DNA from 3 places in the Paenibacillus terreus genome. Region 1 is predicted to be linked to each of the others. Evidence: riboswitches for the same ligand, from Rfam matches in the RefSeq annotation. Region 1 holds a riboswitch; each other region holds the start of a gene.
The links. Region 1 has a riboswitch for cyclic di-GMP ahead of ACE5KN_RS25340 (thiamine pyrophosphate-dependent dehydrogenase E1 component subunit alpha). Riboswitches for the same ligand answer to the same signal wherever they lie in the genome.
Positions count from the first base shown of each region.

Region 1 (8,220 bases):
GGTATCACCTGACCCGATTCTGTATAAGCCCCCAAACCGGTCACATCCGGCATATACATGATCTCAAATTTGACCAAAGGCTCGTCAATTTCAAGCGGCTCAGGGACCACACGTCTCAGAGCTTCCAGATCGGTACGATATAAAATGTTCAGATACTCCCGATTGCGAAAATAATAAGGCCCAACGGGAAAAGCAGGAGCCCCCAATGGAGTCGACATTTGCTTAAGCACATCACTTTTCTTCATCTTGTCATCACCTTTCCGCTTTTTTGATTTCCATAAAAATAATTGTCTGGTAATCTTCCACAAAAATATCAACATGTTCGATATCTTCTTTGGGAAGTTCCTCCAATAATTCTTGCATTTGATCCTCATTACGATAAATGAGCCACCAATCCATCACAGCTTCCATATAAGCGATCGTGGGAGAGCCCGGATGATAGTTAATGATTAACAAGCGGCCGCCTGGATTGAGCATCTGGAATAATTTATTCGTTAATCTTTTAGCAATTTTGTCTGAAAGATAATCATATACACCGAGGGAATATATAAAATCAAATGTGGGAAGAGGAACTTTGTTTCTGATGATGTCAACAACTGAGGCTTGGATCGTTTCTCCAAAGTCATTTATGGCTTCCGCAGCAACCGAAAGAGCCTCCTGATCCTGATCAATGGCGACAAATTTTCCAATCGTTTTGTTTTTTACCGCAGCACAATCTGATGTTTCTCTTAAATGACCACAAGCGACGGAGAGAATATAAGGATTCGCAACACGTTCTGATGTTTGATCAATCTTGCCGGAAAGAATACGTCTTCTTTCACGGTTAGCATTAATTGCATGAGCCATACGGTTTAAGTCATAATATAGAAAATCAGCAATCTCTGATTGTTCATTCTCGTAGGGTGACGATTCCAATTTTTCATAGTCATACTGCAAGTCCAGCATTATAGGATCACCTGCATAACCACGCGGTCTTTCAAATGCTCGACGGGATAGTGGTTCTTGCAAGAAAAAATGGCTTATGGAGTGCTGACGATATCGGGGGATAAACTGGGTCCAATCTTCTGTTGAGTACTGTCGACGTATGTTTCCTAATCCATCGTAAAGAGTACTTAATGCTTCAGAGTATTGGCCTTGATTAATCTTCATTTCAACATCTTCAAAAAACTCTTTTTCAATCGTCTGATCCATTAGTTTCCCTCCCTGGAAGACTTTTAACGATTGCGGCATTCCATTCAATTCGGCAGTAGAGCTTTATTTTCTCCTAATTTGAATAAACGTGTTTAAAGATATCCTCGGGGACTGGGTCCGGGGCAAGTTCCGCGTATTCCGCAGCCTCGTCGATTTCCCTGACGATTCGTTCATGAATTTCCTTCTCCGCATGTTCCTCCAATATCCCGGATTCCTTGAGATAACGGCTAAAGGATTCAAGAGAATCGTGCTTCTTTGCTTCCTCTATTTCCTTGCGGGGACGATATCCTTGATCATCGTCATCGCTTGAATAAGGAGCCTGGCGGCAGAGGTCGGCCTCGATCAGCGTAGGGCCCTCTCCTCTATTTGCTCTGTCGACTGCCTCTTTCGTGACCTTGTATACTTCCAGGGGATCGCTGCTGTTCACACGAATGCCAGGAAAGCCGTACCCTTTTGCCCGATCCACAACACTATCAGGTGCCGCCTGCTTCGAGGAGAGGACCGAAAGACCATGCTGGTTATGTTCGCAGAAAAAAATGACCGGAAGCTTGTGTCCTCCTGCAAAGTTCGCTGCTTCGTGAAACTCCCCCCGATGGCTGCCTCCATTTCCAAAAGCGGCTAACACTACAGGATGATCTCCCCGAATTTTGCCGGCCAAGGCGATTCCTACGGCATGCGGGACATGAGTAGCGGTGAGGCCGGAAGTCGAAAGAATACGATTTTTTTTACTGCCATAATGCCCGGGCATTTGCCGCCCGCTGCTGTTCGCAGCTTCGGCCTTGGCAAAAGCGGCAAGCATCAGTTCCTTTGCCGTCATGCCGAAAACGATGGCCATGCCCATATCCCGATCATACGGGCAGAGAAAATCTTTCGTTATATCCAGCGCATGCGCCGCCCCTACCTGTGCGGCTTCATGACCCAGACAAGGGTTGTGGAAAGGGATTTTCCCAGCCCGATGAAGCAACCCCAGCCGTTCGTCGACTTTCCGTGCCAGAGCCATATCCCGGTACATGATCAGAACCTGCTGATTCGACAAACCGAGCTGTTGATGCCTGTTCCCCGCCTTGAAATGCTCGTCTTCGGCTAACATCATGATCCCCTCCCCAACACTATTTTCAGAAGAAAATGGGTCTCATCCCGTTTTCGTCATTTTGCACAACACAAAAAACCTCCCATCTGACCATCATGAAATTTTCTAGAAGTGAATAGACGGAGGTTTCCGACGTATTCGGTAACTGGCTGACATAGAGGATTGTGGTACTTCCGCCTTAGTCCCTATAGCTTTGCGTCACCGCCTTTCAACGGGTTTGCCATTATCGTACAAAGTATAAAGTTGTAATATATTGTATATTATTGCATGATTCTTACTTTATGTGGAACAGGACCTTGCTACCATATTTTTCAACATTCGACAATGTACGAATTCCTGTGCGTTTTTCTGCGTTATGTAGAGACATATGCGTAAATAACGAATTCCATGGTACATTTGATTGGTTTATATTAGAATTTTTTGGGATTTTTTGCACGTTTATCTATGGTTTTTGGAATATGGTAGGAATTTTTCCTGCTCCAGAAACAGCAAGAAAGGCCTCTGACGGACCAGAGACCTTGTGACGTATCTGTGATTTGATTGATATCAAGAAAACTGCTGCGTGATATGTTGCACAAAAGCATCTTCGCCGATCTCTTTCCTGAGCTCCAATAACGCTTTCGCATCTTCTCCAACTACATATCTCAACTGCTTTGTACCGTCCGTCGCCGCCTGATAGATGATCTCCGCCACCAATTCCGGAGTGCATGCGCTGTCCGTCTTAATAATTGCCTCCACCAAGGGCTGAACCGATTCGGAGTATGCCCGATAGTCTGGCAAAGACTCAATGGACAATAAATCGAGAGATCTGCCAAAAAAGTCCGTTTTGACCACACCAGGCTCAATTAGTTTTAACCGGATATTTTGAGAAGCAAGCTCAAACGATAAAGTTTCCGTGAAGCCTTCAATCGCAAATTTAGTTGCATGATAAAGCGAAAATGAAGGCAGCCCCACTCTTCCAGACATCGAAGATAGATTGATGATTACTCCATTGTGATTAGCTCTAAAATGAGGAAGAATGGCCTTGGTCACCGCCATAAGGCCAAAGACATTGACCTCAAACTGCTTTCGGATTTGCTCGTCTGAAGCCGCCTCGAAGATCCCCAAGACTCCGTAACCTGCATTATTTAACAGGACATCGATTGTGCCAAAACGCTCCAGCCCTAACCTCACGGCTTCTTGAATCGTTTCCTGCTGCTCGACGTCGAGCCTCGTTACCAAAACATTTTCCAGAGGCGACAGTTCGGTTTCCCTTTCAGGTGAACGCATGGTAGCAATCACATTCCATCCCTGTTCAGCAAAATACCTGGCTGCAGCTTTTCCAATTCCAGACGATGAACCCGTAATCATAATTGTTTTCATGTTTTGCCCTCCTGCAAATCATTGGTGTGTTTTTTGGGAACGCTCGCAAAACAATGTCATCGAAAACCAAATCAACGGGCTTGCTATGAATCGTACAAAGTATAATGCTGCCATAATGATATTGGATGAGATCCCGTTTTTGAATAGGACATGACTACCAAGTTTTGGGTTGAGGAGAAACTGTCCCCTAAGCCATTCAAACTTGGGGACAGTCTGTTTTTCATCTTTCCGGTTAGGCTTTCTTTCTTCTGAGCAGGAACAGACCTGCAAGCAGAATGAGGCATCCGGCCAGCATATAACCGTACATATTCGTTGCGGTTGCCGGCAGCTTGCTGCCAGTGCCATCCCCGTTGCCGGAAGAACCTCCGCTCTCCGATTCACCCGATGTGCCGGATTGTCCTGTACCTCCAGCCCCACCCGATCCGCCGGATTGGCCGGAATCTATGGAACCGGAATCAGAATCGCCCCAGCCCGGGTTGTTCGGGTTGCCAGTGGAAGCGCCGTCGTTCGGTTCTCCTCCCGGTATGCCGGGATTGCTGCCGCTTCCGCCGCCAATGATGATGTCTTCAGATGGCGTATCCGAATCATCCAGATTATCCCCGCTTACTTCACCTACGTTGCGGATCGTTTGGCCGGGTTGTCCTGCGGCTAGTTTGACCTGGAATACAATCGTATGCCAATCCGTATCCGTAACGTCGCCGAACTGTCCGCTCACCATGCCATTGGCATAAGAGCCTTTGTCATTGTCCAGCGCATCGGTGACAGTCACGCCGTCCACCTTCAGCGAGCCTGGTACATACTCCAGTTCGTCACGCAGGGCATCCGAGATTTCCAGATTGGTCACGACACTGTCCTCGACGGTGTTGCGTGTGCGGATCGTATACTCAATCACATCGCCAACTTCGACGCTGCCTCCGTTCAGGTCTTTCGCCGATTTCTCGGACTCAAGCACCGGGGAAGCCGGTTCAACAGCATCATCATCTTGCGAACCTCCACCGCCGCCACCGCCTGAACCTCCGTTGCCCGGATTTTCAGTTGCAGGTGGGTTTACTGGTGGATTTACAGGAGGCACGATCGGTGGTACTGGTGGATCTACCGGTGGATCAACTGGCGGCTGCACAGGTGGCTCTACCGGCGGAATGACTACAGGCGCTTCTTCCTCAACGACAATTTTCTCCGTCGGCTCGCCTGGTTGCCCAATGTTGTCGCCGGTTACCAGCGCTGTATTTTGAATCACCTGGCCGTCGTAACCCATCTGGATGATGGCTTTAAACTCCAGCGTATGCCAGTTCATATCATCGACATTGCCGAATGAACCATACACTTCGCCGGAGACCGAATGACCAGCATCACTATCTTGCGTGTCCGTCACGGACATACCATCCACCTTCAGGCTGTCCGGTACGTACTCCAGTCCTTCCGGCAGCGTATCGGTAATCGTCAGATTTTCCAGATAGGTATCGTTCACCACTGCTCTTGTACGAATCGTATAAGCCACCGTGTCCCCGACTTCATACGTGGCCTTGCTTGCATCCACGTTCGTTACAGATTTCTCCGATTCAATCTGCGGGTTCCGCGGATAGACTTGTACTTCTTCTCTTGGTCTGCCCGGCGTCCCCACATTATCGCCACTCACCCGGGCGATATTGATCACATCTTTGCCTGCTTGTCCCGGCCGGACCACGGCTTTAAACTGAACGGTGTGCCAATTCGTATCCGAGATGCTGCCAAACTGGCCGACCACCTTGCCGCCGGCATAATAGCCCCTGTCGTCCCCTTCGCTGTCGCTGACGGACACGCCGTCCACACTCAGACTGCCCGGCACATATTCCAGTTCTGCCGGAACCTCGTCCGTAATCGTGAGGTTGCTCACCACACTATCCGCAATCGTGTTGCGGGTCTGAATCGTGTACAGCAGCGTATCTCCGACTTCAGCGTGCTGCGTATCCGTGTTGCCGGGTGCTTTAGCCTGAATCTCGGATGTTTTATCGGACTCCAGGACTGCAAAGCGCGGGTAAATTTCAACCGTCGTGTCCGGTCGATCCGGAGTCTCGACGTTATCCCCATCAACTGCGGCTATATTCGGAATATCCTTGCCCGCCTGGCCAGGCAATACCTTCACCTGGAATGTAACGGTGTGCAAGAGAGTATCCGTCACATCACCAAATTGGCCGACAATTTGGCCGCCGGCATAATGACCGCTGTCGTCTCCCGCGCTATCGCTGACGGAAATTCCATCTACGGTCAAACTGCCTGGCACATACTCCAGGCCTGCCGGAATCGTATCCGATATGGTGAGATTTCGCACCACGCCGTCTTCAATCGTGTTGCGGGTCTGGATCGTGTACAACAGCGTATCTCCCACTTCGGCGTGCTGCGCGTCCGTGTTGCCGGACGCTTTCTCCAGAAGGCTTGCCGTTTTGTTGGACTCCAATGCAACTCCACGCGGATAAATTTCGACAGTAGTGCCCGGTTGATCCGGAGTAGTGACATTGTCCCCGTCAACTGTCGCCGTATTCGGAATATCCTTGCCCGCTTGACCGGACAGCACCTTCACCCGGAAGGTAACGGTATGCCAGGCGGTATCCGTCACATCGCCAAATTGGCCGACAATTTTGCTGCCGTCATAATGACCGCTGTCGTCCCCTTCGCTATCGCTCACGGAAGCCCCATCCACGGTCAAACTGCCCGGCACATATTCCAGACCCGCGGGAATCACGTCGGAAATCGTGAGATTTTGCACCATACTGTCTTCAACCGTATTGCGGGTCTGAATCGTGTACTGCAGCGTATCTCCCGCTTCAGCATGTGCCGCGTCGGTGTTGCCGGGCGCTTTTTCTTGAAGCTCTGCCTTTTTATTGGATTCCAGAACGGCCACACGCGGATAAATTCCAACGGTCGTGCCCGGCTTATCCGGAGTATTGACATTGTCTCCGCTGACTGTCGCCGTATTCGGAATATCCTTGCCCGCTTGACCAGGCAGCACCTTCACCAGGAAGGTAACGCTGTGCCAGGCGGTATCCGTCACATCACCAAACTGGCCCGCGATCTGACCGCCAGCATAGTGACCGTTGTCATCCCCCTCACTATCCGTAACGGAAGTTCCATCTACACTCAGACTGCCCGGGATATACTCCAGTCCTGCGGGAATGGTATCCGAGATCGCAAGATTGGTCACCATGCTGTTATCGATGGTGTTCCGCGTCTGAATCGTGTACTGCAGCGTATCTCCTACTTCGGGATGTGCAGCGTCCGTGTTGCCAGGCGCTTTTTCCTGAATGACCGCCGTTTTGCTGGACACCAGATCGGCTGGGCGCGGATACACCTTGACGATGGTGCCCGGCTTGTCCGGAACCTCGACGTTATCTCCGCCGACTGCCGCCGTATTCAGAATGTCGTTACCCGCTTGGCCAGGCAGCACCTTCACCAGAAAAGTAACGCTGTGCCAGGCTGTGTCCGTCACATTGCCAAACAGGCCCTCGACCTGGCCCCCGGCATAATAACCGACATCGTCTCCTTCAGCATCTGTAACAGACGATCCATCCACACTCAGACTGCCAGGCACATATTCCAGCCCCGCCGGAATCGTATCCGAGATGGTAAGATTGCTAACCGCGCTGTTAACGACCGTGTTGCGGGTCTGAATCGTGTACTGCAGCGTATCTCCCACTTCGGGATGCGCAGCGTCCGTGTTGCCAGGAGCTTTTCCCTGAATAACTGCCGTTTTGCTGGATTCAAGCTCAGGGAAAAGTACCGGTGACACCGTTACATTGCTGTCCGTCTGTTCAGTCTGACCCGATAATAAATTGCCGTAGTGGATTTGAGCCTTATTGTGAATTTGCTTTACTGCATAATCCGAGAGCACTTTCACTTTGAATTGTACAGTAACGCCGTTAGGCAACTGGCTCGCATTGGGCAGGTCACCCAACCGGACGCTGATCTGGCTGCCGTTGAAATCACCCGCATCCGTATCCGCTGCATCCGTCAGTTTGGTGGTGGTTGAACCATTGATCAAGGCTATCGACCCGGGAACATATTCCGTGCCTACCGGAATGGCGTCGGTGAAGCTCGCATCCGCCGCAATGTCTCCGCCTTGATTTTTGACATTGACAGCATACGTTAATTCCGTACCTGCTGTTACATCTCCCGAGGGAGCAACCGTCTTATCTGCGGTTACACATGGCGCTGTCCCCAGGAAGATATCATCGAGAAAGTTTCCGTTCCCTATACTGCCGCTGGCCGTGCTAACCGCCTCAAAACCAAAACGTGTTACAGTTTGGCCTGCCGGAACGGTGTAGCTTCCCGTATAAGTCCCCCATGCATTTTTGCCATCCGACATTTGCCGCTGTACCACAGTATCATAAGGATTAGCCGTTGCCTTTCCAATGCGAAGCTGCATGGTGTCAACCCCGGAGCGCCCCATGTGGGACAAACGCCAGTAGATGGTTTGTCCGGGGACGGTCGCCACATCCTGGTACAGCATGCCGTTCTCAAAAGCATTTAATTCTGCCCATCGGTTGCCATCAGGCGGAGCAGGCCAGGTGTTGGCTCCTGGAGGCATATTCTGCGCCCAGTTC
Region 1 is NZ_JBHIRX010000019.1:9,212-17,431, forward strand. It holds gene ACE5KN_RS25330 (acetoacetate decarboxylase) at 1-245, opposite strand, end outside; gene ACE5KN_RS25335 (class I SAM-dependent methyltransferase) at 253-1,191, opposite strand; gene ACE5KN_RS25340 (thiamine pyrophosphate-dependent dehydrogenase E1 component subunit alpha) at 1,265-2,281, opposite strand; cyclic di-GMP riboswitch class I at 2,419-2,513, opposite strand; gene ACE5KN_RS25345 (SDR family oxidoreductase) at 2,828-3,643, opposite strand; gene ACE5KN_RS25350 (isopeptide-forming domain-containing fimbrial protein) at 3,876-8,220, opposite strand, start outside.

Region 2 (8,220 bases), on a different contig from region 1:
CGGAGCTGCCAGCTCCTCCAGAACATAGTCGTCAAACAGCAGCTTCGTAAACAGAATTTTTCCATCTGCTCCTGTTGTTTTTACGATCGGCGTCTTCTTACCGGCTTTATCGTAAAGGGCAAACTTTGCTCCTGCCAGCGGCTTCGTCTGATCATCCTGGTCAACCTTCGTTACTTCCAGGCTGCCCGTGACGCCGCCTCCCGAGCCTGAACCGGAGGAAGTGCGGACGATAATCTCCTTCGTCGTTTCCCTAACCTCGGTCTTCAGCTGATCTCCTTCGAGCGCCACTTTATTCTGTACAGCTTCTTTATCTCCAGCGGTGATGAACGACTGATATTCCAAAATATAAGCCGTGGAGATCGCGTCCGTGAACTTTAATTCAAACGTCTCTTGATCGCCGTCAAGCCTTGAGATGGTTAATGTGTAATCCTTCCCTTTTGTCAGCTCATCAGCTTTGACCGCTTCACCGTTCGCATTGATCTTGGTTGCGTACAGGTGGAACGATTCCTCGATCAGGACTTGGTTCGCACTAGGATAATCGAGAATCTTGGCGTTGGAAATTTGCGACTGCCCTTCATTGATACGAACGGACCAATCGATTTTGTTTCCGTTTTGGGCGCCGTTTTTCTTCACATATTCGCCGCCATGAGGAACTGACACACTGGCGTTCCATGTGGCCGCTTTAGTAGTGCCGTTCAGCAGCTCAGCCGTATTATCAATATTCTTGACAATCACTGTGCCTTGCAGCGATGTTTTGAACTCGATCCAGTATGCGGTTGAGATCTGGCTGGTAAAACGAATGGACAATTGGTTTCCGTTCGCATCAGACGGTTCCGTCACCTCAAATTGAGACGCCGGTACTTGGGCGCCCTTAGCAACCCCATCCCGTCCCCCTGTCAGCTTCATCTCGTATACCTTCACCGAATTTGGTACAAGCTTCTGATCCTGCTTCAGAACATCCGTTACGATCGCTTCGTCTAGCGATTTGAGATTGTAGTTCATCTTGATGTTCCACGTAATCTCTTTGTTGACTGGATTGTAGCTGCCGTCTTTACCGCCGTTATTTTTCGTATAGCCATCGGAGGAGAAGCTCGCATCCCGCTGGATCGGGCCTTTTTCCTCGCCGTTCTCGATCCACGTCATGATGGCTCTGTTCATGTAATCCAGCTTGCTGTTATTCAGCCAGTCGATGTTAAATTTCGTTTGATATTCGATTGTATACGTGGTGTCAATGGTCTTGGAGAACTTGATATCAAAGCCACTGCGCAGATTATTGTACTCGACCTTATAGTCGCTCGCAGGAACGACTTTCCCGTCCGCTTTTACGACTACTGTACCCGGAATGAATTCAAGGCCGCCTTGCGGGAACGTATCCCTGATGACTACATTCTCCATGCTGTACTTGCTGCCGTCCGGCTTTTTATCGCCATTGACCGTAATAACCCACTTCGCCGTTTTGTTGGCAAAGTCGACATTCGAGACGCCCTTCACCAGAGCGCGAATTCCTTGGGCCGGAGCTGTTACTTCTTTGGACGAGTCACCCGATACGACTTTATTCTTTACTGGCTGTCCCTCAGCGCTCGTCCGGTCGACCGGTTTGGTCTGGTAAACGATCGTATAAGGAGAATCGATACCATTATTGAATTGAAGTGTAAATCCGTTTGTACCCGTCGGTGTAAAGGTGTATTCATCCGGTGAAAGCTGATCTTCTGCCTTCGTCGAATTCCCTTTATACACCTTCAGCGAATCAGCAACCAGCGTATGAATCGCACTGAATTCATCCATGATGATCGCTTGCTCTTTCGTAAGCTTTTTCTCGTTGAAATTGTATTTCACAGTCCAGGTGATGATTCCGTTATCTTTATTCTGGCTATAAGACTTATCCAAAAATTTACCGCGGTCCACTGTTACCGTAGCAGTTGATTTGGCATTTTCCATGTCGTCGCCAGACAGTACAGCAGTGTTCTCAAAACGCGCCTGCTCGCCGGTAAGCTTCGTTGAATAACGAATCTCGTAGGCTTTGCTGATCGTCTCATCCTGGAACGCAAGCTCCAGTTTGGCGCCGCCGTTCGTTTCAACCGTATACTTGTCGGCCCCTACCTTTTCGCCAAGGACCGTCGAGCCGTCACCGTTAACCTGCAGACGGTATACCTCCACAGAGTCGGCGATGAGCTCAGAGCCTTCAGGCATCACATCCGTGATGACCGCATGCTTGATCTTATCCAGCGACTTGTTGACTTGAACCGTCCAATCGATCCGGTCTTTGCCAACCGCTTTCCCCTGTTTATCGATCAACTTTCCGCCCTGCGGCTTCAGATTCACGATAACGGTCTGCACACCGCTTTTTACCGGAATGGCAATGATGACTTCCGTGCTTCCCTTAATCGTTTCCTTCGTAAACTCGGTGCGTATTTGCAGCTTGCCGCTTACGTTGGAATGGCTTTCCACATAATCGTTGAAGGTCATGACAACCTTCCCGCTCCGATCGACGGTAAATGTGCCAACTTTGTCTTGATCGGCCACGAGCGGTGCGTCAATGTCCGTAAAAATTTCAAACTGCTTTGGCAGTTCGAAGGTAAAGGTATCCCCGTTCTTGTAGCCGTGATTATTCGGAAGCTCCCATTCGTAGCTGAGATTCACAGCCTCACCGATGTCCAGGGTACTGTCCGGATTATATACCGCATCGACCACGTTACCATTCGAGTCGGTTAATACCACTTTTGTTAAAATATTGTCCGTATTCTTGACTGGCGCCGGCGGGATATACACATCATCCGTCACTGCAACTTCATCCGTTTCCCCATACACGGATTCCTGCACGTTTGACAGTGCATCGGCCGCGTTGGCATTGGCTACATTGCCCGTCCAGACGGTTACACCAAAAACCGATTGAAGCAGAAGCAGCAGCGCCACAACGATTCCACTAACTTTTTTCTTCATAATCTCTCCCTCAGTCTCTACATCACCCTCGTAATGTCGGTTCCGATCCAGCTTTCCGTGCGCAAATCGGGCTATCTATACTGCATTGAATTGTATGCCGTTAAGAGACCTTCAGTCCATCACCTCCACTTATTTCTAAATGGCGCACGATTCATTGTTCCTGTTTTTCCCACCAGAACCAAATGGGCTTCTTGCATTATAACTGCCGGACCTCTACAATTTCTCTACAAACTCGAATAAGCCTTGGACATGTGTCCAAAGCTTAAGTTAATCGTATTCTTTTTAGTAATATTTGGATACCGAATAACGAGAGGCGTCTTTTATCATTTTAAAATCGGCCCCTTTGGCTTTCCAGCTCGCATCAACCGTTGTATCAATGGTTACCCATTTTCCGTTCAAATAAACTTCATTCCAGGCGTGGTAAACATCGACGTATTCCGAAGTCCCCATATCGAGCTTGGCTGGAATGCCGATACTCCGCAGCATGGAAGCGAACAGGGAGGCATAGTCGTAACACATCCCCTTCTGCCCTGCAATCGTGCGATTGATATCGGGAAGGTAATCTGTCAGATCACTGGTTGCAAGAGCCTTGTCGTATCTGATCGTACCAACAATATATTCATAAATAGCCTGTACTTTTTCTTCGTCAGATTGAGCAGACGCGGTTAGCTTCTTCGCAAGTTGAGCAGCCTTGTCCTGTTCGCTCCAATTGATATTTTGTACAGAACTCAAAAACACTTTGCTCTTGTTTGCCAGTTGAAGTGTAACGGGCGCTTCCTGTGCGATCTTATATTTGGTACCGCTGACTTGCTCCAGTACGGTAACCGTGTAATCACCGTTGCCCATCTGCAGCGGGAATGCTTCCTGCCGTTTATTCGGCGAAAGTACATACGTATATTTGTCCTGACCTTTTGAGATCATGAGCTTCGTCTTGATGCCGGCTTTCACATCATAGCGAACAACGATCACACCACGGTCCAGCTGTTCCAAGCCCAGCCAATCCTGAGATTGCGCAGCTTGTACAAACGGAGCCCACAATAATAACGCAAAAAGTCCTACAATCGCGAATATTGCGTTGCGCATAACTGCAAACTCCCTTCGATAGCCAGGCTGCCATTGACATATCGTCAAGAAGGCCCTGTAGCTTTGCGTCCCAGTCTTTCGACAAGTTTGCCATTGTCGTGCTAGAGTTTCCAGATTTTAATATAAAATTATCCTATGAAAAACAAAAAAAGCGTCTTCGTTCGGTAGCTGGCTGCCGTTTGACATATCGCCAAGTAGGCCCTGTAGCTTTGCGTCCTTGCCTTTCGACAAGTTTGCCGTTATCGTGAGTAGCTTTTGTGAGACTATCTTACCAAATATCTCTATTTCTATCAAGAGAAAATTTACAAGATTCATTGATTTCCGCGCCCATTCGATGATCTTTTTTTTCGTTCATATCTCAGACCATAAGAGCAAGAATGAGGACGAAATGATTAAAGCCTCCTTGATAGAATGAGTTACACCAAAGCCAAGGAGGAAGCAAAATGTCGATGATTCGGGAGTTCAATAATCTCCATACTTCAGAGGAGCTATTATTTTTGGGAAATGCCTGGGATCTATTATCAGCTTTGACATTAGAGAAGACAGGTTTTAAAGCCATTGGTACTACCAGCTGGGGGATTGCCAACTCGTTAGGCTATGCGGACGGAGAATTAATAGATTTTAATCAAAATCTAGCAATCGTCAAAACCATTGCAGAAAATGTAAAAATACCGGTATCCGCTGATATCGAGGCAGGATATAGCGAGGATTTTAACACAATTATCGATAATGTATTAAGAACAGCAGATGTCGGGGTCGCCGGCATTAATATCGAGGATTCCTTGAAAAAAGAAACGGGGTTAAGAGATATAGCGGATCATTGCAGCCTTCTGATCAAAATGAGGACGGCGCTGGAAAATCGCGGATTCAAAGATTTTTATATCAACGCCAGAACGGATACTTACTTTCAATTGGAAAACCCCTTCAATGAAACGATCGATCGGGCCAGTGCCTATGTTGAAAGCGGGGCCAGTGGCATCTTTGTGCCAGGGGTAACGGAAGAGGACGAAATTCAGCAAATAGCTGCTCAAGTCAAGGCGCCGCTCAATATATTGTCTTTGCCTAACCTGACGAGTTGTAATAAGCTGAAAGAGTTAGGCGTCAAGCGTTTCAGCTTCGGAAATGCCCTGTCAGATAAAGTCATCGCTTGCTTACAAAACAATGCGGCTAAATTATTGGAATTACAGGATACCTCACATTTATATGAAAACTAGATCAGAAGGCAGGGATGAAGTGATGACCAGTATAAATCTTTCATTTGACGAGATGTGGGAAAAAATCATTGCCTGCGACCGGAAATATGATGGTCTATTTTTTACAGCCGTGAAAACAACAAAAATCTACTGCCGTCCTTCCTGCAGATCCAGAAAGCCCAAAAAGATAAATGTTGAGTTCTATCACAATATCAGTGAGGTTGAAAAAGCTGGTTATCGTGCATGTAAAAGATGCCAGCCCGAGGTTGAACATTCTCCAAACAGTGAATTTGTCAAAAGTGTTACGACAATTTTAGTGAATCAATATAAACAAGATTTGAAGCTGAATGATATTGCGGAACAGGTCGGTTTAAGCCCCTTTTATCTTGAAAGGCTGTTTAAAAAAGAAACATCAGAGACTCCGCGTACTTTTTTGGAAAAAGTGCGCATCGATAGAGCCACACAGCTTCTTCAAACGACCGATATGACCAATCTTGAAATTGGTTATGAGGTAGGCTTCCAAAGTCTTTCTAATTTTTACAAAGTGTTTCGAAATTTAAAAGGCTGTTCGCCAAGCGAGTTTCGTAAGATGAGGAAAGAGCCTTAATCGATAAACTGGAGATTCAATACTACCTTTTTTCTTGGAGGTCCTTATATGAGCAGACTGTATATAATAGATTACCAATCCCCCATTGGAATGGTTGAAATACAAGGAACCGATCAAGCGGTTTACTCTATCCTGTTCTCGGAACGGGACCAGATCGTAAATGCTATCCATGACGAAACTCCCCAGGCTTTGAAGCTTTGCCGTGATCAGCTTGATGAGTATTTTAAAGGCACACGTACCGAGTTTACATTTCCTTATATATATGAAGGTACTGAATTTCAAAAAACGGTTTGGAATTCTTTAAAAACAGTCCCCTACGCGCAAACGTGGTCCTACAAAGATATTGCTGTTTCCATCGGGAATGAAAAGGCCATACGAGCTGTCGGCAGCGCAAACGGCAAAAACAAATTAAGCATTGTCATCCCCTGCCACCGAATTATTGGTACCAACGGGAAGTTAACCGGCTATGCGGGCGGCCTATGGCGAAAGGAATGGCTTCTTAAGCATGAGCAACGTTTGAGAAAAGAAGGGACAGGCGTTTAATCGCAAATCACTACGTATTCCCCAACATCCCGGCAAGTTCATATAAGGAGTCGTACCGCTGAATGCGGTAGTGACGGCCTTCTTTTTGCAAATATCCTTTATCACAAAATTGAGCAAATACGTATAATAAATGCCGATAGGAGACACCCAGAAAATCACAAACGGTCACATGCTTTTCCTTATAGACCCCTTCGTCAGCAGTCTGCAAAATAAAATCCGCTAACCGGTTTTCAAGCGGGAAAGCGAGGCTTTGCGAGGACTTGGCCGCCATTTTGGTGGCTTTTTCACTCAGAAACTTCGTCAGTCCACGCAGAAATAACGGGTCTTCCAGCATTTGTGCACGGCAGTGATGAAAAGGAAACGCAAAGCAAACCGTCCTGGTAGAAGTCTGAATCCCTTTTGTATAATATACCTCGTTCAACAATTCCATTTCTCCAAAATAGTCTTTAGCATTGATAAAATTAATCAGGGACACCTTCCCGTTGTGATGGGTCACATAAATTTTGGCCTTTCCTTCAACAACATAAAATAAATAATCAGGCCTCATGCCTTCCTTAATAATCCATTCACCACGCTTATATTCATGCACCTCAATAAACTCTTCAATCGGAAAAGAAAATAAATGTGCAATGGAGTGTTCCTCCAGATAACGTTCTCTTTTCTCATTTTTATATATTTCCATAGTCCACCCCAAAAGATGAGATTTCTCATGTTGCCGTATCCCCCTCCATGATATCATGCAACCTGTGGAGGGAACAAAATGAACACACAACGCTGGATGAGCAGACAGTTTTTCAGTTTTTTTGTTACATGGGGTGTTTTTCTGCCCTATTGGACCGGATGGTTGATTCATACAAAAGGGATCTCGGTGTCACAGGCAAGTCTGATTATGAGCGTGGGTTTGGTGGCAAGAGGCCTGTCCACATTAGTTATTTTCCCTGCATTATCGGGGAAATTCAGCAGTAAAACCTTATTAAATGCAGCGGCCATCGGCACGCTCATTGCGCTCCTCTGTTACATTCCGTCCCATGCCTTCGGCAGCTTGCTTGCCGTAACTGTATTTTTACATTTGGTGTATCCTGCGTTAATGCCTGCTTTGGACAGTGCAGCCGGAGTGCTTGTGCAGCGGCAGCAATTGCAGCATTACGGAAAAAGCCGCTTATGGGGATCCATTGGATTTGTGGTGACTGGCTTGATCTTGGCCGTCTTTACCGGCGCAATGGGGGAAAAAGTTATTTTATGGGCGATGCTGCTTGGCATTGTGGTGTTCGTATGCCTTGGATTCATGCGTGCACCCGTAGTTTTATCTGAAAAGCCGCAAGCGAGCAAAATCCAAAATAACGGAATGCTTAAATTATTTCAAATCAAACACTTTCCTTTGGTGCTTGTCATTGTGATTTTATTGCAGGCGGCACACGCTTCCTACTACAATTACGGCTATATATATCTGCAAGAAATCCATGCACCAAAATATTTGATCGGCGTGATTATTAATATTGCCGTAATTGCAGAAATTATTTTCTTCGCGGTCGCTGACCGGAAATTTCACAATTTTTCGGCAGGCTCCTTACTGGCGCTGGCGGCACTTGGCTCATCCCTGCGATGGATATTGGTATTTGCCTTTCCGAACGTGATTGTGTTCAGTATCGCGCAAATCTTACACGCATGCTCATTTGCGATGGGGCATTATGCCTTTATGAAATATTTGATCAAAAATATCCCGCATGAACAGGTTCCCAAGGCACAGGGAATGTATTCGGCGCTGGCACTTAGCTGGAGCACGGCGGTGTTCACCATTTTCGGCGGCTATTTATACGAAATCGAGCCAAGATACGCCTTTTTGGGAATGATTGT
Region 2 is NZ_JBHIRX010000010.1:80,035-88,254, forward strand. It holds gene ACE5KN_RS18265 (collagen binding domain-containing protein) at 1-2,940, opposite strand, end outside; gene ACE5KN_RS18270 (transglutaminase-like domain-containing protein) at 3,223-4,023, opposite strand; cyclic di-GMP riboswitch class I at 4,038-4,125, opposite strand; cyclic di-GMP riboswitch class I at 4,184-4,271, opposite strand; gene ACE5KN_RS18275 (isocitrate lyase/PEP mutase family protein) at 4,467-5,237, shown strand; gene ACE5KN_RS18280 (bifunctional transcriptional activator/DNA repair enzyme AdaA) at 5,260-5,823, shown strand; gene ACE5KN_RS18285 (methylated-DNA--[protein]-cysteine S-methyltransferase) at 5,872-6,366, shown strand; gene yeiL (transcriptional regulator YeiL) at 6,377-7,048, opposite strand; gene ACE5KN_RS18295 (MFS transporter) at 7,127-8,220, shown strand, end outside.
Region 2: another riboswitch for cyclic di-GMP. It lies ahead of ACE5KN_RS18270 (transglutaminase-like domain-containing protein); the one in region 1 lies ahead of ACE5KN_RS25340 (thiamine pyrophosphate-dependent dehydrogenase E1 component subunit alpha).

Region 3 (8,220 bases), on a different contig from region 1:
CACTCCTTCTTGTCTCCCGTCTGATTCTTGCATGATTTGACGGAATATGCCGGCCAATAAGCCCATCCGGGAGCTACTGTTTTCATATGTGGAGCCATTTTCTTTCCTTCACTGTTCAGCCAATTGGCCACCGCCAGATTGACGGCTTTGGACCGGTTGAACAGCCCCGGTTCGTTGTCGACTTCAAAATACTGCACATACGGACCGTAATTTTGCAGATATGAAGCCAACTTCTGCTTGGCGGACTCCGGCAGCGTACCGTCCGCATTCAGCTTGATGTCGCCTGTATACAGATACAGGGCAACAGCCTGCATGTTGTACTGCTTGAGGGTTTTGTAATAGTTGTCCAGATCAGAGCATGCATTGCCGACATTGCTCGCACAGGTGACCCGCATAATATTTCCGCTGTAAGCGATCCCCAGCCATTTCATCACGGCAGGCAGATGACGGGTAGCCCCTTTATCATAATAAAACTCGTTATTGTTTACATTGGTTCCTGTACGGATGTAGCTGCCATGAATCGGTTCCGCAGCCGGGGAAGCAAGCTTCTCAAGACTCAGGCTGTCCCATGTCCACCAAAGGCTCGAATTCTCCGCCTCCGAGCAGTACAAGCACCGGGCCACCCGGAGCTTGAGCTGATTTACTCCTGTCTGCAGCTGTTCCTTCGGGATATATAATTGATAATTGCTCTTGAAGGTATATTGGCTTCCGGTTCCCGCCACACCCGCAATCTGAATCAAGCCGGAAAGCTGGTTGTTGGAAAACACGGCCATCTGCGGCACAGCCTTGCTGGCGTCCAGAATGCGGACATTAAACCGGACACCATTGGCCGGAATGGTGTCCAGCTCATATTCGAGCACGAGCTCCGGATTGGTCTCGGCATTCAGTCCTGGGGGAATGGATCCGTTAAGTTGAATAACAGGGGTGGAAGTCTTAACGGCCTGCGCCGCTCCTCCCGCCGCCTTTAACGCCGTTGCGCTCGCCGCTTGAACGTCCAGGGTGGCCGATTCCTTGCCCGCCGCTCCTTTGAATTCAGCGGAGGAATCATCGCTGACGCCAAGCATCCACAAGGTGGTAGCGGCGTTCTTCTCATTTTCCTGATTGCTTTTGTTGGCATAACCCAAAAGCGAAAACAAGATAACCAAGCCAAGCAGGCCCAGAAGCAAATATACATACTTGTTAGCCAACCAATTTTTCATTGTTCATGTCCACACTTTCTGTACAGGGTTGCCGGAAAGAGAGAGCTATTCCACAGTATGGAACAAAGCGCTCGAAGGAATGACCGCTTTGGCCTCCTGCTCGCTCTCCCACATCAGGCGTGCCATGGCATCACCTGTTCCTTCGTAATATTCCACTTTGAGGTCGTAGAGCTGATCCGCCGCAAGGCTGATGCTTCCCTTACGCTCTGTCCAGCTTTGCTTGAACCAACTGTCAATGATCTGCTGCCCGTTCACCCATACCCGGATTCCGTCATCGGAAATGGTCGTAAAAGTATAGGTGCCGCTGTATTTCGGTTTTACCTTGCCTGTCCAGCGTACGGAGAATTGATCGGCAGGTACCGCCGGATCCGGCGCGGCACTGCGCCAGTTAAAATCCAGCTTGGCATCCGTGCGCGTAAGCACAGGTGTTCCGCTTAGCTCGATATTGTTGAAGAACTCGGCGTGCAGTCCCTCATATACCGCATCTGGAACAGGCTCGGGGGCAGGTTCCGGGTCAGGCTCCGGATCAGGTTCCTCCCCGACCGGCGGTGTTCCCGGAGGAGCAGTATCAGGCGGCTCCACAGGAGGGGCTTCAGGAGGAGCGGCCATATCTGCAGCCAATTCATCCCGAGTCAGTGTTCTGTCTTCATTCATGTATGCAATAATCTGATCGTTCGAATTGTTTTGTGTCAGCATGTTGCCCCAGGTCATGGAGTAGACCCATTTCGGCTGGGCAGACAGCACTCTCTCGGAAGGCATCTCGCCGTGCTCGCCAATGGCAATCGGTTTTTCTCCGGCCAGACTCAGCAATCCGTCGTAGTAGCTCTGCTCGAAATCATTGTCATAGATGTCCGCAGCCAGAATGTCGACCTTGGACAAACCGGGAAACGTACTGACATAAGGAGCTGACCAAGCATTCGGAGCGTTGGGATTCCAGACCCACAGCAGATTGTTCAGCTGGTGGACATTCACAAATCGGTCATACATGATATCCCATAATTTCACAAAGTTCTTCTTGTTTCCCCACCAGAACCAATCCCCGTTCATCTCGTGGTAAGGCCGCCATAGAACGGGCACACCCGCATCCCGCAGCTGGCCAAGGGACACCGCGACTTGATCCAGATCCGCGATCAGCCGTGCATATTCCCTGGTACCTGGTGTCACGTACTTGTCAAATTGCGCCTGGGTAATCTTGGCCTGTACATTGGCCCAGGTCAACGGTTTGCCGGGAAGCGCCTGATGAAAGGTTATGGCAACGATGCCGCCGGCATTGTGCCAATTAATCGCGCTATACACTACATTGCTGCGCTGGGCCTCGGCCTCTGCAGCCGACTGGTTGGAGACAGCCCCCAGCTCATAGCCGTGCAGGCCGGCATACTGCCCGCTGATTTTCTTCAGTTTGATGTTCAGCTCATCCGGGCTCTCCAGATAATCATGCTGACCTGTAATCATCCCTTTTCCGTCCAAACTGGACAAGTACGCATATAATTCGCGCGCCCCGGCCGAAGCAGCCGGATTAATGGGCGCTGCTTCGGCATGGGCAGTGTGTTCCCGGGACAGGCCTGATGGGAGCAGAGAGCAAAACAGCACGACAGGCAGCAGTTTTTTAAAAAATCGATACATAGAATAAGTTTTCACCAATTCTCTCCCTCTCGGTAGCCAGGCTGCCAGCCCTCGATGGGGTAAGGCCCTATAGCTTTGCGTTCACCTGTCTTTCGACAGGGTTGCCATTTTTCGTATGAAGGTCTATGAAGCTCCTTCTTATCCTAGAGTATCGACTCCGATTTACCAAAAATTAATAGATCATTTATGCTGAAACCCATTTTTTCAGATATTATGACAAAAAAACCTGTAAAACAACATCATTTTTTGCAATGATATGCGTAAAAACGCAACAAGTGCGTTTTTCAGGAAATGAACTGTTGCAGAGAAATTTCATTCCAATCCATGCAGAAACGGACGGTATCTTCTTCCACCAGCTCCGATCCTGCTTGTACCTCAATCAGTTCCACATCGGTCACCGCCAGAATGCTGTGCTTGGTGCCTTCCGGAATGCGGACAACGTCGCCGGCCTTTACTTTGTGCAGCTTCTCGTTCAGAATCACTTCCGCTTCGCCGCTGATGATCGTCCAAATTTCGCTCCGCTTGCGATGAAGCTGGTAGCTGATATTTTTGCCCTTCTCGATACAAATCCGTTTGGTGAGCACTTCATTGCCCTCCGGATATTTCACATAATCCACAACCCGGTAATGCCCCCAACGGCGCTCCTCATACATCGGACGCTGATTGTGAGCCTTCAGTACTTCCTTGATCCGCGGGCTCTCCGCCTTGTTGGTTACAAGAATGCCATCCGGACTGGCCGCTACGATCAGATCGCTGGCCCCGATAATGGTAACCGGAATGTCCAGCTCGTTGATCAGGCTTGTATTCACGGAATCCTCAGTCATTACTCCCTTGCCCACCTGACGCTGTGACATTTCCTCCGTCAGCGTGTTCCAGGTGCCGAGATCCTTCCAGAAGCCATCATATGGAAGAACTACGATATTCTCTTCCTTCTCTACCACTTCATAATCAAAGCTTATTTTAGGCAAAATATGATATTGTTTCTGCAGTTCTTCATAATTCAGCGGAAGCCCCTTCCCTTCCAGAATGTTCAGCAGATATCCCAGACGGAAAGCAAAAACTCCGCAGTTCCAGAGCGCGCTCCGCTCAATCAGAAGCTCAGCCTGCTCTTTGCTCGGTTTCTCTTGAAAATGGCTGACCTGCAGGCAGCCTGCAATTCCGGCCGGTCCTTCTTTCGGAATGATATAACCGTATTTTTCGGATGGATAGGATGGAACGACACCCATCAGAGCCAGATTGGCGCCCGTTTTCTGCAGCGTATATTCCATGCGTGCCACCGTATGGAAGAAGGTCTGCTCCACATACGGGTCCACCGGCAAAATCGCAACAACCGTATCCGGAGATACGCCGGCGATGCTGTACAAGTAGGTAGCCGTAAGCGCAATGGCCGGGAAGGTATCCCTGCGCTCAGGCTCCACGATGATGCTGACGTCGCCGCCGATCTGGCTCTGAATCATTTCGACCTGAGCTCTGCCAGTTGCAATATATGAGGACTCCGCCATTCCGGCGTCTCCCAGCTGTCTCCATACCCGCTGCACCATGGATTCAGGAAGCCCCTCCGGGCTTTCCAGCACCTTCAGAAATTGTTTGGAACGGGAATCGTTGGACAGAGGCCATAACCTTTTACCGGAACCGCCAGACAAGAGTACCAATTTCATAACTCCACTCTCCCTCCACGAAGTAAATTTCCTTAAAAGGGCAAATTTTCCTATACACTAATATTATACTGCACCCGCAACGCTTGGCGAAAGGCCGTTCAGCCCACTCATGCGTGGTCTGCCGACCGAATAATACTCCAATCCGGATTCGGCGATCTGCTGTTCGGAAAATACATTACGTCCGTCAATGAGAACCGGCTTGCGCAGCACGGAGCCAAGCATGCGCAGGTCAACCTGCCTGTAGTGATCCCAATCGGTCAGCAGGCAGACGGCATCACAGCCAAGCGCCGCTTCTTCGGCCGTGGAGCACCACTGAATATGCTCGTGATCAAACTGCTCCCTGAATTTGTCCATCGCGATCGGATCATGGACTTTGACAAACGCGCCTTCCTTCACCAGAGTCTCCACGATTTCAAGAGACGGCGCCTCCCGGATATCATCCGTGTTCGGCTTGAAGGACAAGCCCCAAATGCCTACATGTATACCGTTTAACTGCCCGAGGGATTCGCGCAGCTTGGAAATAATCATATAGCGTTGATCTGTGTTGACTTCCACTACGGATTTAAGCAGCTTGAACTCGTAATCCACATTGCCCGCGATTTGAATCAGGGCATTCGTGTCCTTGGGGAAGCACGAACCGCCATATCCGATTCCCGCCTGCAGGAAGGAGGAGCCTATGCGTTTGTCCATACCCATGCCAACCGCTACATTGGTGACGTCAGCGCCCACTTTTTCGCAAATATTTGCGATCTCATTAATAAATGAAATTTTCGTGGCCAGAAAGGCGTTGGAGGCGTACTTGATCATCTCGGCGCTCCGGATATCCGTTACATAGATATTGTCCGTAAAATCCTGGTGCAGCTCGACCATCGTCTCACGCAGCTCTGGATTGTCAATCCCGATAATGATGCGGTCAGGATGCAGCGTATCGCTGATCGCAGATCCTTCGCGCAGAAACTCGGGTGCGGATACGATATCAAATGCATGACGGGTATGCCGCGCAACAACCTCACGGATTTTTTCGTTCGTTCCGACAGGCACGGTGCTCTTGGTCATAATGATTTTGTAGCCGTTCATCGCCGCGCCTACATCGGCCGCCGCCTGCTCAATATACTGCAGATTGGCTTCCCCGTTTGGCAGGGATGGTGTCCCGACCGCCAGAATAATAATATCGGAACGGCGAACAGCTTCACCCAGGTCCGAGGTGAACTCAAGCCGCTCTTCGCGGAGATTCTGCTCAATCAGCTCCTCAATACCAGGTTCGTAAATGGGCGACTCGGCCCGCTTCAGCTTTTCAATTTTCTCTTCAGCCATATCCACACAAATGACCTTGTTATCCTTCAGCGCAAAGCATACTCCCGATACCAGACCTACATATCCCGTTCCGATCACAGCCAGCTTCATCATGGCTTCAATCCCCCTTTAAGAAAGTTCACATAGGCTTGCTCCACATACTTCTTGAACTGTTCCTTGAACGTGTTTTCGTCAAATTTACGCGCATGCCGTGTAATGTCGTCCACGTTCCATTCATGCCTTTCCACGGCTTCCACGGCTTCCAGCACATCTTCCACTTCATGCCTGCGGAAGAAAACACCGTTCAGATACGGCACGATCGTGTCGAGCGCCCCGCCTCCCTGAAAAGCTATGACCGGCCGGCCGGCCGCGTTGGCCTCCAGCGGGGTGATGCCGAAGTCTTCAATGCCCGGAAAAATCAGCGCCCGGCACTCCGCCATCAGCTTGTTAACCTCGCCGTCCTCCAATCTGCCAAGAAATTGAACGTTGGATTTCGCCATGCCTTCCAGCCGCTTCCGGTCCGGTCCCTCGCCAACAATGAGCAGCTTCAGGCCGTTGCGGTTAAAAGCCTCTATGGCCAGATCGATCCTCTTGTACGAATTGAGGCGGGACACGATCAGATAATAGTCCCCGATATGGGTGGATCTCTCAAAGCGGGATGTATTAATCGGCGGAAAAATAACGTCAGCATCCCGGTGGTAATAGGATTGAATGCGCCGCTTGACAACCGAAGAGTTGGCGACAAACTGATTCACGTTGCGTGACGTTTTCTGATCCCATGATTTCAGACGGTTCATATAAATTCTCAGCATGCTCTTGAACAGGTTTGAACGTGATTGTCCGGCCATGTAAGTGTCGTAGTCCCAAGCAAACCGCATCGGCGTATGACAGTAACAGATATGAAAAGTATGCTTTGGCACCTGAATGCTTTTCATAAAAGCGCTGCTTGAGCTCAATACGATGTCGAATTCTCTGAAGTCAAAATCGCGGATGGCAATGGGATACAGCGGAAGCACGCCCTTGAAATTGGCCTTCACTCCCGGAATGTTCTGCAGCCAGGAGGCCCTAATATCCGCATCCTTCAAATTGTTTGATAAGCGGCTGTCACTGAACACCGTTGTGAAGATGGGAGCATTAGGGTACATGCTGTGAAATACCTCGACTACTCTTTCGGCTCCGCCCATTTGGATCAAATAATCATGTGCTATCGCTATTTTCATCAGTACCATCCTTTTAAACGCATGATCGTTTACACACCTGCCAGCAACCCTTTGTAGTAACGAACGATATCTTTGACGGTATTTTCGATGACAAAATGCTCCTTCACCCGGGTCATTCCTTTCTGTCCCATCAGCTTCCGCTCTGCCGGATGGTCCAGCATCCACCGGATCGCCTCGGTCAGCTTCGCAGGATCACCCGGCTGAATCAGCAGCCCTGTCTCGCCATGCACTACCGTCTCTGTCGGGCCTCCTTCATTGGACGCAATCACCGGCAGGCCCGCAGCCATCCCCTCCACGATGACCTGGCCAAACGGCTCCGGTGTGATGGAGGTATGAACCAGCAGGTCGCAATGTCTCATCAGGCCTTGAATATCATCGACATGTCCCAGTAAATTGACGTTTTTCAGCCCGTAACGGGCAATCGTGTCTTCAAGCTGCCGCTTGTAATCCTGTTCACCGAACAGCGCATCCCCGGCAAGCCAAAACTTGATCCGCGCATCCTCCTTAAAGGAGCGGGCCGCTTCCAACAAAATATGCTGTCCCTTCCAGTGGGCCAGCCGGCCCACGAGGACCACGTTGAACTCGCCGCTGTCTTTGCCAGCCGGCTCCCTTTCATCAGCGGGCCCTATTGCTTTCGCGAAGGCCGAGTATACGACGAGCGTTTTTTTATTCGCGGGCAGCTCCAATGCCTGCAGCGTCGACTTGGAATTGGCGATTACCCCGTTCGGCAAAAAGCGGGACATCAGCCGAATGGCCTTCGCGACTATCGGCTTGAGGTACGGCGGGCCGATATGATCACGGATATGCCAGATCAGGGGGATTCTCGCCGATTTGGCGGCTACGGCCCCATAGATAGCTGATTTCAGCGAGTTGGTATGCACGCACTGCACATTTTCCTGCTTTAACAGGGGAGCCAGGTTTTTGCCATAAGACAGCATCTTGAAAGCAGCCGCAGGCGCTCCGAAGTTAACCGCATTCCGGTTCCGGTTGCGGATCTCTTCATCCATGGGGACAATGCGGACGTCGATGCCCTTCTGGCGCAGCCGGTCGGCCAGATCCCCTTCCTCCGCCAGAATGACCAGCGGTTCAATGTGCTCTCCGATATGGGTCAATATGTTGTATAATGCTACTTCACCGCCGCTCCATCTGGCGGTATGATCGATATATGCCACCTTCAGCATCCTGCCGCCGCCTTTCTGTTCACGACTTGATCGAATACATCCTCCA
Region 3 is NZ_JBHIRX010000002.1:246,187-254,406, reverse strand. It holds gene ACE5KN_RS05365 (discoidin domain-containing protein) at 1-1,199, opposite strand, end outside; gene ACE5KN_RS05360 (glycosyl hydrolase) at 1,245-2,822, opposite strand; cyclic di-GMP riboswitch class I at 2,851-2,938, opposite strand; gene ACE5KN_RS05355 (sugar phosphate nucleotidyltransferase) at 3,107-4,480, opposite strand; gene ACE5KN_RS05350 (UDP-glucose dehydrogenase family protein) at 4,544-5,884, opposite strand; gene ACE5KN_RS05345 (glycosyltransferase) at 5,884-6,993, opposite strand; gene ACE5KN_RS05340 (glycosyltransferase family 4 protein) at 7,023-8,174, opposite strand; gene ACE5KN_RS05335 (glycosyltransferase family 4 protein) at 8,168-8,220, opposite strand, start outside.
Region 3: another riboswitch for cyclic di-GMP. It lies ahead of ACE5KN_RS05360 (glycosyl hydrolase); the one in region 1 lies ahead of ACE5KN_RS25340 (thiamine pyrophosphate-dependent dehydrogenase E1 component subunit alpha).